Sporosarcina pasteurii: one gene and its partner. The protein of the gene in region 1 interacts with the protein of each later gene in a pairwise test. Links are inferred from orthologs where the notes say so. Each region holds a gene or a part of one and is shown on either strand. Other genes may lie near its edges.

Region 1 (6,498 bases):
ATTCTTTCCTATCCACTTTATTCATCCCAGAAACAAAAAGCCGCTTCTACCACTTTAGAAGTGGTGTGATGAACATTGTTGAATCAAGTTAAACGGTTTGCCTATGCATAGTATGTGCATTGCAATGCTTACAAAACTTTTTAATTGTTAAGCGTTTCGTGGAATGATTCTTTTGTGCTGGAACGGAATAGTTACGTGTTCCGCAATCTTCACAACTCAAAGTTATCTTTTTAGACAATTCTATCACCTTATTAGGTCCTATAATCTTGCTAAAGAGTACCACCTTACAAGAAGCATGTCAACACTATTAAGGATATCCACTTCCAAGCAATTAGACGCCCACTTTATTATTCTAAATTTTAACGCAATTCCCTCGAGATGCATGCGATTACTTTACTGTGTCTACTTCTAAATAAAGTTCTAGTTTCCTCTTAATTCGTTGAAGTGCGTTGTCCACAGACTTGACTGGTCGGTTTAAATTAATCGAGATTTCTTGATAAGTTTGTCCATCTAGATAAAGCGCCAACACTTGTCTTTCAAGCTCACTTAACACTTTTTGCATCTTTATCTCCATATGGTCAAAATCTTCCTTATGAATCATTAAATCTTCCGGATCTTCAAGAGGGGGACCTGCAAGCATATCCAGTAGTGTACGCTCAGACTCCTCGGTATAAACAGGTCGATCTAGAGATACCGAAGAATTCAGCGGAATATGCTTTTGCCTTGTTGCTGTTTTAATCGCTGTAATAATTTGACGTGTAATACACAATTCAGCAAATCCTTTAAAGGAACTTAATCTGTCTGGTTTATAGTCACGTATCGCTTTATATAAACCAATCATTCCTTCCTGCACGATGTCCTCTCGATCGCCGCCAATTAAAAAATACGAACGGCCTTTCAACCAAACAAAAGACCGGTATTTTGTAATTAAAAAATCAAGTGCATCTGCATTGCCTTCGTGAATAATCGCAACGATGTCTTCGTCGGACAACGTAGTGAAATCTAACACTCTATTAGTCATACATGTTTTTTCCACCAACAGGATCACCCCCCCGAATCGTCATAGACCTCTTTCCAGTATAGCGTATTAATTTTTTTAACGTCAACCAATCATCGAATTCCACGCCTCCATTTTTCAAATATTTCTTTAACTTCCCTTGAAAGCGGTATCTTCGAAGTCGGTTGTTGATTCTCAAAATCTTTTACTTTACCAGAAATAGAAGTAAGAATTTTTTTCATTTCAATTTCAAGTTCGCGCGCCGACTTCCGGAGTGCACCTTGCGCAAAAATAATCCACTGCTCCGTAAAGTCAGAAGTCGCGACATGAATTTGAATACGTCGATGCAATAGTTCTAAAACAAGTTTTTCAATTCGTTCATCTGCTGTTTCATTTTCTCTTGTGAACAATACTTCAACATCATGTTTCTTAATCTTACTTTCAATTCCACGCATTAAATAAGCATCAAAGACAACGATAACCCGCCACCCTGTATACGCTTTGTACTCAGCCATCCGTTCGATTAACAAATCTCTTGCTTCTTCCAACTGCCTGTCCTTTAATTGGCGCAATTCCGCCCATGCGCCAATTATATTGTAGCCATCTACAATGAGGACATTTTGCTTTTTCATTTCTTTTCGGTGAGAGGTTGTCGCTTACGCAGCACCTCGTACATTAAAAGTGAAGCTGCAACAGAAGCGTTTAAAGAAGTGACTTTGCCTACCATAGGTAAGTGGTAAAGGAAATCACATTTTTCTTTTAAAATACGTGACATTCCCTTTCCCTCACTCCCAATAATGATAGCTAGCGGAAGTGTTGCATCCATCGTTCGATAGTCAGCAGAGCCCAACGCATCGGTTCCTGCTATCCAAACCCCTCGCTCTTTCAATTGCTCAACCGTTTGGGAAAGGTTATTCACACGCACAACAGGAATATATTCAATCGCACCCGTAGAAGCTTTTGCGACAACCGCTGTTAATCCGACAGAACGACGCCTTGGAATAACCACACCATGCACACCAGCTGCATCAGCTGTCCTTAAGATTGAACCAAGATTATGCGGGTCTTCTAATTCATCTAAAATTAACAGAAGTGGGTCTTCTTGACGTTTTGCAGCTAATTCAAAGATATCTTCCAGTTCTGCATAATGATAAGCCGCGACTGAAGCGATCACGCCTTGATGATTACTGTCAAGCATGCCGTCGAGTTTCTGTTTGGGGACGTATTGAACGATAACCTTTGCCTTCTTGGCAAGCGATAGGATTTCACCAATACTTTTCTTATTAATCCCTTCTGCAACCCAAATTTTATTCAGTTCACGACCTGAACGTAATGCTTCAACGACTGGATTTTTACCGCCTAGCAATTCTGAGTTATTTGTAGTCATCAAGATTCATCCTCCTTTGGGTTTTCAATAATACGAATCGCTTCAAGTATAAACTGCTCCACTCTTTTCTCGTCCTCTAGCAAATAGAGATAACCGAGTACCGCTTCGAAACCAGAGCTATTTTTATATGTTCCCACATCTGTATTTTTGGGTGTCGATCCTGGCTTTGCATTCCGCCCACGCTTCATCACCATTTGTTCTGCTTCCGTTAGAAAGTCTTGCGTAAGCATTGTTTGCAAAATCGCCGCTTGTGATTTCGCCGACACATAACGTGTTGCTTCTCTATGCAACACGTTAGGTCGGACACGTCCTGAACGTAATAAATGCTCTCGAATCGCCTGTTCATAAACTGCATCACCCATATATGCTAAGGCGAGTGCATTCAATTGTTTTACGTCAACATCTCTTAGTACGTACATGTTGTTACCCTCGTTTCCAGCGAGTTCCTTGCGCTGTATCTTCAAGGAGAATGCCTTTTTCTTTTAGCTCATCTCGAATTTCATCAGATCTAGCAAAATCACGATTGCGGCGCGCTTCTAATCGCTCTTCAATTAGTTTTTCAATATCTTCATCGAGTAAATCTTCTTCAGCGTCCATCGGGATGCCCAAGACATCCAATAACGATTCAAACGTTACTAAAAACTTCTCTAGAACGTCTTTCGCTGTATTCTTCTCTAATAAATAAACGTTCGCTAACCTAGCAAGTTCAAAAATCGCTGCAATTCCATTTGCTGTGTTAAAATCATCATCCATCGCTGTAACAAAATCATCTTTGCAAGCGTCAATTTTATGCAACCAAATATCGGATTGGTCGCCAAGGTTTGCAGATGCCCCCAAACGATATTCCACATTTTTATAGGCCGTTAGTATTCTCTCCAAACCAGCTTCCGCCTGTGTCACAAGCTCTTCCGAAAAATTAACCGGATGTCTATAATGCACAGAAAGAATGAAGAAACGGAGCACTTTTGGATCTACTTGCTTCCGAATTTCATTGACAAGGACAAAGTTATCAAGTGATTTGGACATTTTTTCATTATCAATATTAATATAACCATTATGCATCCAATACTTAGCAAATGGCTTACCCGTCATCGCTTCCGACTGAGCAATTTCATTTTCGTGGTGCGGGAACATCAAGTCTTGCCCACCTGCGTGAATGTCCATCGTGTCTCCAAGATGTTCACGTGCCATTACGGAGCATTCGATATGCCATCCTGGTCGCCCGGCTCCCCAAGGACTATCCCACGAAACTTCATTTTCTTTCGCAGTTTTCCATAAAACAAAGTCAAGCGGGTCTTCTTTTTTCTCGCCAGCTTCAATACGCGCACCAACAATTAATTCATCTGTCGACTGGCTAGATAATTTTCCGTAGCCGTCAAATTTGTTCGTACGGTAATACACATCCCCTTGAGATTCGTACGCAAACCCTTTATCGATCAACACTTGAATAAAGTTTACAATATCTTCAATATGATCCGTAACGCGCGGATGAACATCCGCCTTATTGCACCCTAACGCCGTCACATCTTCAAAATAAGCATTGATAAATCGCTCGGTTAATTCACTCACATCTTCTCCGAGTTCATTCGCAGCTGCAATGATTTTATCATCAATATCCGTAAAGTTTGAGACAAATTTCACGTCGTACCCTCTGTATTCCAAGTACCTACGCACCGTGTCAAAAACGATAACTGGACGAGCGTTCCCGATATGAATATAGTTGTAGACCGTTGGACCACAAACATACATTGATACCTTCCCCTCTTCTTGAGGAATGAAAGGCTCCTTTTTTCTCGTTAATGTATTGTATAATTGAATGCTCATGAGGCATCCCCTTTCTCAATCGTCGTTTGTTCTAGCTCTTTAATTCGCTCTTCAAGCCGTAGCATTTTTTCTTCTAATGTCTCACATTTTTCAGCAATCGGGTCAGGCAAATCCTGATGGTCCAATTTATTTTTTACTTTCACTCCATTTGAAATGACTACTGTCCCTGGTATGCCGACAACCGTTGACGATGGTGGTACATCTTTCAACACGACAGATCCCGCACCAACTTTGCTACCTTCACCAATTGTAATCGAACCAAGCACTTTCGCCCCCGTTGCAATCAATACATTATCATGGATTGTTGGGTGTCTCTTGCCTTTCTCTTTTCCAGTACCACCGAGTGTGACACCTTGGTAAATGGTAACATCATCCCCAATTTCACATGTCTCTCCAATTACGATTCCCATACCATGGTCAATAAATAACCTCCGACCAATCTGTGCGCCTGGATGAATTTCAATCCCCGTGAAAAAACGACTAATTTGCGACACACTTCTGGCTAAAAAAAGTAAGTTCCTTTTAAATAAAGCGTGCGCAACACGATGCGCCCAAACTGCATGCAAACCCGAATAAGTTAACACCACTTCAAATGTGCTTCGCGCGGCTGGGTCTTGGTCAAAAATACACTTAATATCTTCTTTCATTCTACGAAACATTTTACGTCCCCCCTTAACACCTATTTCCAAGAACTATTAGGAATACCGACTAAAAACTGAGTTAATAAAAACTATATCTTTAAAAAATAAAAATACGCCCCTGTCAAAATGACAGAGACGTAATGAATTACGTGGTTCCACTCCGCTTGAAAGGCATATTGCCGCCTTTCCGCTTAATACGCCTCATAACGCTGGCGATGCGTCCGACCTACTCCAACAAATTGTTTCGGCCTAGCTCTCAAAGGGGCATTTCCACATTGCATTGACCTAGATCACTTCCACCCGATGGTGATCCTCTCTGAAAGGCATGCAAATATGTACTTATCCTTTTCTACGATTTCTCTATCCAAATCACTTTTAAATCAGTTAAATTACTCTTAAGCTTACACGTTCTTCACAAATCGTGCAAATCTCAAGTACGTAACTTTTAAGATTGCGCATACTCCGTTACGCGAGCAAGGGCGTTTTCTTTTCCAACTAACGCGATGGCAGCTGGCAATTCCGGACCGCTCGTTTCACCCGTTGTGACGACACGAATCGGCATAAATAAGTTACGACCTTTGTGTCCTGTTTCTTTTTGAACCGCTTGAATCGCTGATTTAACTGAAGCTGAATCAAATGTTTCTAACGCTTCAAATTGTGTTTTCAAAGCCGCCATAACTTCAGGCACTTGTTCTCCCGCAAGTACTTTTTGCGCTGCTTCATCATATTCAATCGTATCTTTGAAGAACTGGGCTGTTAATTCCACAATTTCTGCACCGTAACTTAACTGCTCATGGTATAAAGCAATTAAATCATGTGCCCACTGACGTTGTTCGTCCGTTAATTCAGTTGGTAATGCGCCCGCTTTTTGCAAGTGCGGCAATGCCAACTCAATCACTTGCTCTGTAGATAATTTTTTAACGTACTGGTTATTCATCCATGTTAGTTTGTCTTTATCGAATACAGCTGGCGATTTTGATAAACGATCTGCGTCGAAAATCGAAACAAGTTCTTCTATCGAGAAGATTTCCTCTTCTCCTTCAGGTGACCAGCCAAGCAATACGATGAAGTTAAATAAGGCTTCTGGTAAATAACCTAGCTCTTCATATTGTTCGATAAACTGAATAATAGACTCATCACGTTTACTTAATTTACGACGACTCTCATTTACAATTAATGTCATATGACCGAAAGTCGGCGGTTCCCATCCAAATGCTTCATAAATCATTTGTTGTCTCGGCGTGTTTGAAATATGGTCATCCCCACGAAGTACGTGTGTAATTTCCATGTAGTGATCATCTACCGCAACTGCGAAGTTATAAGTCGGTACACCGTCTTTTTTCACAATGACGAAATCACCAATGCCGTCAGATTCAAAAGAAACATTGTCTTTCACAAGGTCATTAAATGTATAAACCTTACCTTTTGGCACGGCAAAACGAACGCTTGGTTCACGGCCTTCCGCTACAAGAGCTTCTTGCTCTTCCGTAGTAAGATGACGGCATTTACCACTGTAGCGTGGCATTTCATTGTTTGCTGATTGTGCTTCACGCTCAGCTTCGAGTTCTTCTGCCGTACAATAACATTTATAGGCTACCCCTTTTTCTAGTAGCTCATCGTACAACTTTTTATATAGATCATTACGTTCT
Region 2 (5,764 bases), 200 kb from region 1 along the record:
CTCCAGCTGCATCATCACGTGTTTCACCAATTAACTCGAATGAACCATGCTCTCTCATTAAGACAAGCTCTGTATGCCCACCAGATACAATCAGTGCCAGTAGGGGAAACTCCATACGTTGGACAAGTTGGTTCGCATAAATATGCCCGGCGATATGATGCACGCCAATAATCGGCAACTGATGGGCAAATGCAAATGCCTTCGCTGCGTTAATGCCGATAAGAAGCGCTCCAACCAACCCAGGACCCTCTGTCACCGCAACTGCATCTAACTCACTCGGTTTCAAGTTCGCCTGTTGCAAAGCTTCCTCAATCACAATCGTAATCTGCTCTACGTGATGACGAGAAGCAATTTCCGGTACGACACCACCAAACCTCTTTTGACTCTCAATTTGTGACGCAACGACATTAGATACAATTTCAATGCCGTTTTTAACAATAGAAGCAGCAGTTTCATCACAACTTGTTTCAATGCCTAATATATATTGATCTTTTTTCATTATAACTCCACCCACATGACGAGCGCATCTTCACGATCGTCCGTATAATAGTTTTTTCGAATTCCGCCATCTTGAAATCCAAGTTTTCGATACATATTCTGGGCAACTTTATTGCTGACACGAACTTCTAATGTCATGAGTCGAACGTCCAGATCACGACAAAGCTTAATGCCCTCACGCAACAATTGTTCTCCAATCCCATTGCCTCGGTAACGCTTTAACACTGCAATATTCGTAATATGACACTCATCCAGCACAATCCACATGCCACAATGCCCAATAACCTCATCACCGTCCGTGGCCACGATATAATGTGCGTAATTGTTCCCATTCATTTCGTGCTCAAAAATCTCTGCTGTCCAAGGTGTTGCAAATGCTTCTTCTTCGATTTTGACGACGTCCGGAATATCCTGCTCTGTCATCACTCTAAAATTAATCACGTCGTTCATTGTCTTAATCCTTCCCTTGCGCCTTCAACCAATTTGCCTCAGCTTCTGCAATTCGGTGATACTCAGGAACAAAATGATGCACGTCCTCTTGAATACCCACTTGTTGTGCAGTATAAATTACAGAAGATGCGCGCGGAAGATTAAATGAAAACGGCGCGATCACTGCCCGCTCCCGCAAACTTTCAACTAATTGCTCTTCATGCATCGCGACATCTTTCCCAATAAATAAAATCGGCTTATCATAAGTTTGAAGTTTTTCTAATAAATCCTCTAAAGAATAGTGGCCATCTTCAATAACAGAAGTAAGCGTGTCGTTCTTAGATTGATAAACACCCGTATAAATATTTTTTCTTCTGGCATCTACAATTGGGCAAATCAGACCATTAAAGAAAAGGCCATTCATCGCAAGCACTTTCATGCTTGAAACACCGACAAGCGGCTTTTTCAATGTCCACGCAAGCGTTTTTGCGATGGTTACACCGATTCGCACGCCTGTGTATGAACCAGGGCCTTCAGAAACCGCAATCGCATCAATATCTGCAGGAGTCAACTTCGCCTTTTTAATGACCTCTTCAATTGCAGGCATCGCACGCAATGAATGGTTTACCGGTATAGATGTATTTTCCTCAGTTAGTACTTGACCATCTTTCACAATCGCTACAGAAAGCGGTGTATTTGAAGTATCGATTCCTAGCCAAATCATATTTGTAGCTCCCCACACAATTTTTCATATCGTTTTCCTTTTGGCAAAAGCGTAATCGTTCGACGATTTTCTCCATCTCGGGTTATTCGAATTTCTAATCGCTCTGCCGGTAAATCCTCTTCTATTAAATGTGCCCATTCAACAACAGTAATTGCATCTCCATAAAAGATTTCATCCCAACCGAGATCCTCATCACTTCCCGCTAGTCGATAAACATCTAAATGGTTAAAAGGATAGTTACCTTCGTATTGTTTCATAATCGTAAACGTTGGACTACTGACTGTCCTTTGAATGCCTAGCGCTTTCGCTAGAGCTTGTGTAAACGCCGTTTTCCCAGCCCCTAAGTCACCTTCAAGTGTGATGACATCTGGAGGAGTCAAAAGAGGCGCTAACTTGCTTGCAAACATTTTTGTCTCAGCTAGGCTATGAACTTTAATTTCTTTCTTCATTATAATTTCCTCCACTTTTCTTTAGTGTATCGAAAACGTTAGTGATTCGAAAGTATAGCTACTTATTATTGATTTTTTCTTTTTATATACACAAAAAACCGATTCCGGAATAAATCCCGAAATCGGTTGTAAATTTTTAATATAATGGCGGTCCCGACGGGAATCGAACCCGCGATCTCCTGCGTGACAGGCAGGCATGTTAACCGCTACACCACGGGACCTAATTATGTAGAACAACTTATATTTCAAAGTTAATAAAAAGTTTGGCAACGTCCTACTCTTGCAGGGGCTAACCCCAACTACCATCGGCGCTGAAGAGCTTAACTTCCGTGTTCGGTATGGGAACGGGTGTGACCTCTTCGCTATCGCCACCAAACTATTGAGCTTGTTCGCTCAAAACTGGATAAACAAAACATTGAATACAACAAACTGCAATGTATTTAAGGATAAGTCCTCAATCGATTAGTATCCGTCAGCTGCACATGTCGCCATGCTTCCACCTCGGACCTATCAACCTCATCATCTTTGAGGGATTTTACTTACTTGCGTAATGGGAAATCTCATCTTGAGGGGGGCTTCATGCTTAGATGCTTTCAGCATTTATCCCGTCCATACGTAGCTACCCAGCTATGCCTTTGGCAAGACAACTGGTACACCAGCGGTATGTCCATCCCGGTCCTCTCGTACTAAGGACAGCTCCTCTCAAATTTCCTGCGCCCGCGACGGATAGGGACCGAACTGTCTCACGACGTTCTGAACCCAGCTCGCGTACCGCTTTAATGGGCGAACAGCCCAACCCTTGGGACCGACTACAGCCCCAGGATGCGATGAGCCGACATCGAGGTGCCAAACCTCCCCGTCGATGTGAACTCTTGGGAGAGATAAGCCTGTTATCCCCGGGGTAGCTTTTATCCGTTGAGCGATGGCCCTTCCATGCGGAACCACCGGATCACTAAGCCCGTCTTTCGACCCTGCTCGACTTGTAGGTCTCGCAGTCAAGCTCCCTTATGCCTTTGCACTCTACGAATGATGTCCAACCATTCTGAGGGAACCTTTGGGCGCCTCCGTTACTCTTTAGGAGGCGACCGCCCCAGTCAAACTGCCCGCCTGACACTGTCTCCTACCCCGCTAAGGGGCATGGGTTAGAATTCCAATACAGTCAGGGTAGTATCCCACCGATGCCTCCACCGAAGCTGGCGCTCCGGTTTCAAAGGCTCCTACCTATCCTGTACAGACTGCATCAGAATTCAATATCAGGTTGCAGTAAAGCTCCACGGGGTCTTTCCGTCCTGTCGCGGGTAACCTGCATCTTCACAGGTACTATAATTTCACCGAGTCTCTCGTTGAGACAGTGCCCAGATCGTTACGCCTTTCGTGCGGGTCGGAACTTACCCGACAAGGAATTTCGCTACCTTAGGACCGTTATAGTTACGGCCGCCGTTTACTGGGGCTTCGGTTCAAAGCTTCGCTTGCGCTAACCTCTCCCCTTAACCTTCCAGCACCGGGCAGGCGTCAGCCCCTATACGTCACCTTACGGTTTTGCAGAGACCTGTGTTTTTGCTAAACAGTCGCCTGGGCCTATTCACTGCGGCTCTCTCGGGCTTTAACACCCTATCAGAGCACCCCTTCTCCCGAAGTTACGGGGTCATTTTGCCGAGTTCCTTAACGAGAGTTCTCTCGATCACCTTAGGATTCTCTCCTCGCCTACCTGTGTCGGTTTGCGGTACGGGCACCTCCCGCCTCGTTAGAGGCTTTTCTTGGCAGCGTGAAATCAGGGACTCCGGGGAAAATTCCCCTTGCTATCACAGCTCAATGTTATAGAAACGGGATTTGCCTCGTTTCACACCTTACTGCTTAGACGCACATTACCAACCGTGCGCTCACCCTATCCTACTGCGTCCCCCCATTACTCAAACGGCGGGGAGGTGGTACAGGAATATCAACCTGTTGTCCATCGTCTACGCCTTTCGGCCTCGACTTAGGTCCCGACTAACCCTGAGCGGACGAGCCTTCCTCAGGAAACCTTAGGCATTCGGTGGAAGGGATTCTCACCCTTCTTTCGCTACTCATACCGGCATTCTCACTTCTAGGCGCTCCACTAGTCCTTACAGTCTAGCTTCGACGCCCCTAGAACGCTCTCCTACCACTGACACCAAAGGTGTCAATCCACAGTTTCGGTGATTCGTTTAGCCCCGGTACATTTTCGGCGCAGCGCCACTCGACCAGTGAGCTATTACGCACTCTTTAAATGGTGGCTGCTTCTAAGCCAACATCCTGGTTGTCTGGGCAACGCCACATCCTTTTCCACTTAACGAATACTTGGGGACCTTAACTGGTGGTCTGGGTTGTTTCCCTCTCGACTACGAATCTTATCACCCGCAGTCTGACTCCCAAACAAAAATCATCGGCATTCGGAGTTTGTCTGAATTCGGTAACCCGGGATGGGCCCCTAGTCCAAACAGTGCTCTACCTCCGAGATTCTAACGTTTGAGGCTAGCCCTAAAGCTATTTCGGAGAGAACCAGCTATCTCCAGGTTCGATTGGAATTTCACCGCTACCCACACCTCATCCCCGCATTTTTCAACATACGTGGGTTCGGGCCTCCAGTAAGTGTTACCTTACCTTCACCCTGGACATGGGTAGATCACCTGGTTTCGGGTCTACGACTACATACTAAAACGCCCTATTCAGACTCGCTTTCGCTGCGGCTCCGCATTCTCTGCTTAACCTTGCATGTAATCAGTAACTCGCCGGTTCATTCTACAAAAGGCACGCCATCACTCAGCTTGTTTCCGAAGAAACAGCATCGAGCTCTGACTACTTGTAGGCACACGGTTTCAGGATCTATTTCACTCCCCTTCCGGGGTGCTTTTCACCTTTCCCTCACGGTACTGGTTCACTATCGGTCACTAGGAAGTATTTAGCCTTGGGAGATGGTCCTCCCGGATTCCAACGGAATTTCACGTGTTCCGTCGTACTCAGGATCCACTCTGGAGAGAATACACTTTTGATTACGGGGCTATTACCCACTATGGCAGACCTTTCCAGGTCGCTTCATCTAATGCATTCCTTTGTAACTCCGTATAGAGTGTCCTACAACCCCAGGAAGCAAGCTTCCTGGTTTGGGCTGTTCCCGTTTCGCTCGCCGCTACTCAGGGAATCGATTTTCTTTCTCTTCCTCCGGGTACTTAGATGTTTCAGTTCTCCGGGTGTGCCTCATATACGCTATGTATTCACGTATATGTACTGTTCCATTACGAACAGTGGGTTTCCCCATTCGGAAATCTCTGGATCAAAGCTTACTTACAGCTCCCCAGAGCATATCGGTGTTAGTGCCGTCCTTCATAGGCTCCTAGTGCCAAGGCATCCGCCGTGCGCCCTTTCTAACTTAACCTTAAAACCAACGTTGTATAGCGATATACAACAATTGATTTATACATTACTACATTTGTGTTTATTTCAATGTCGTTTTATCCAGTTTTCAAAGAACAAGTAATGAAAGTTCAAATGAATGAACCCTCAAAACTGAACGCAAAACGTCAAGTTGAAGAGAACTTTCTCTTCATTCCGTTAAATATCCTTAGAAAGGAGGTGATCCAGCCGCACCTTCCGATACGGCTACCTTGTTACGACTTCACCCCAATCATCTGTCCCACCTTCGGCG

What was found. The genes of interacting proteins can lie anywhere in the genome.
Region 2: the proteins of rlmB (region 1) and tsaE interact in binary tests that used the Escherichia coli proteins (3 or more experiments, as listed by UniProt). The link is inferred for Sporosarcina pasteurii from one-to-one orthologs.

What each region holds. Positions count from the first base shown.
Region 1 is NZ_CP160452.1:3,135,843-3,142,340, forward strand. Bases 506-3,479 are described here. They hold rlmB (23S rRNA (guanosine(2251)-2'-O)-methyltransferase RlmB), read right to left. Parts: upstream 2,385-3,479; coding sequence 1,626-2,384; downstream 506-1,625. Other genes in these bases: sigH (RNA polymerase sporulation sigma factor SigH), read right to left, coding at 506-1,021; AB1H92_RS15300 (NYN domain-containing protein), read right to left, coding at 1,111-1,629; AB1H92_RS15310 (Mini-ribonuclease 3), read right to left, coding at 2,384-2,803; cysS (cysteine--tRNA ligase), read right to left, coding at 2,808-3,479. Outside these bases: rpmG (50S ribosomal protein L33), read right to left, coding at 89-238; more of sigH, read right to left, coding at 389-505; more of cysS, read right to left, coding at 3,480-4,208; cysE (serine O-acetyltransferase), read right to left, coding at 4,205-4,867; gltX (glutamate--tRNA ligase), read right to left, coding at 5,295-6,498. UniProt on the Escherichia coli protein: Specifically methylates the ribose of guanosine 2251 in 23S rRNA.
Region 2 is NZ_CP160452.1:2,939,310-2,945,073, forward strand. Bases 375-3,196 are described here. They hold tsaE (tRNA (adenosine(37)-N6)-threonylcarbamoyltransferase complex ATPase subunit type 1 TsaE), read right to left. Parts: upstream 2,101-3,196; coding sequence 1,648-2,100; downstream 375-1,647. Other genes in these bases: tsaD (tRNA (adenosine(37)-N6)-threonylcarbamoyltransferase complex transferase subunit TsaD), read right to left, coding at 375-499; rimI (ribosomal protein S18-alanine N-acetyltransferase), read right to left, coding at 499-948; tsaB (tRNA (adenosine(37)-N6)-threonylcarbamoyltransferase complex dimerization subunit type 1 TsaB), read right to left, coding at 953-1,651. Outside these bases: more of tsaD, read right to left, coding at 1-374. UniProt on the Escherichia coli protein: Required for the formation of a threonylcarbamoyl group on adenosine at position 37 (t(6)A37) in tRNAs that read codons beginning with adenine.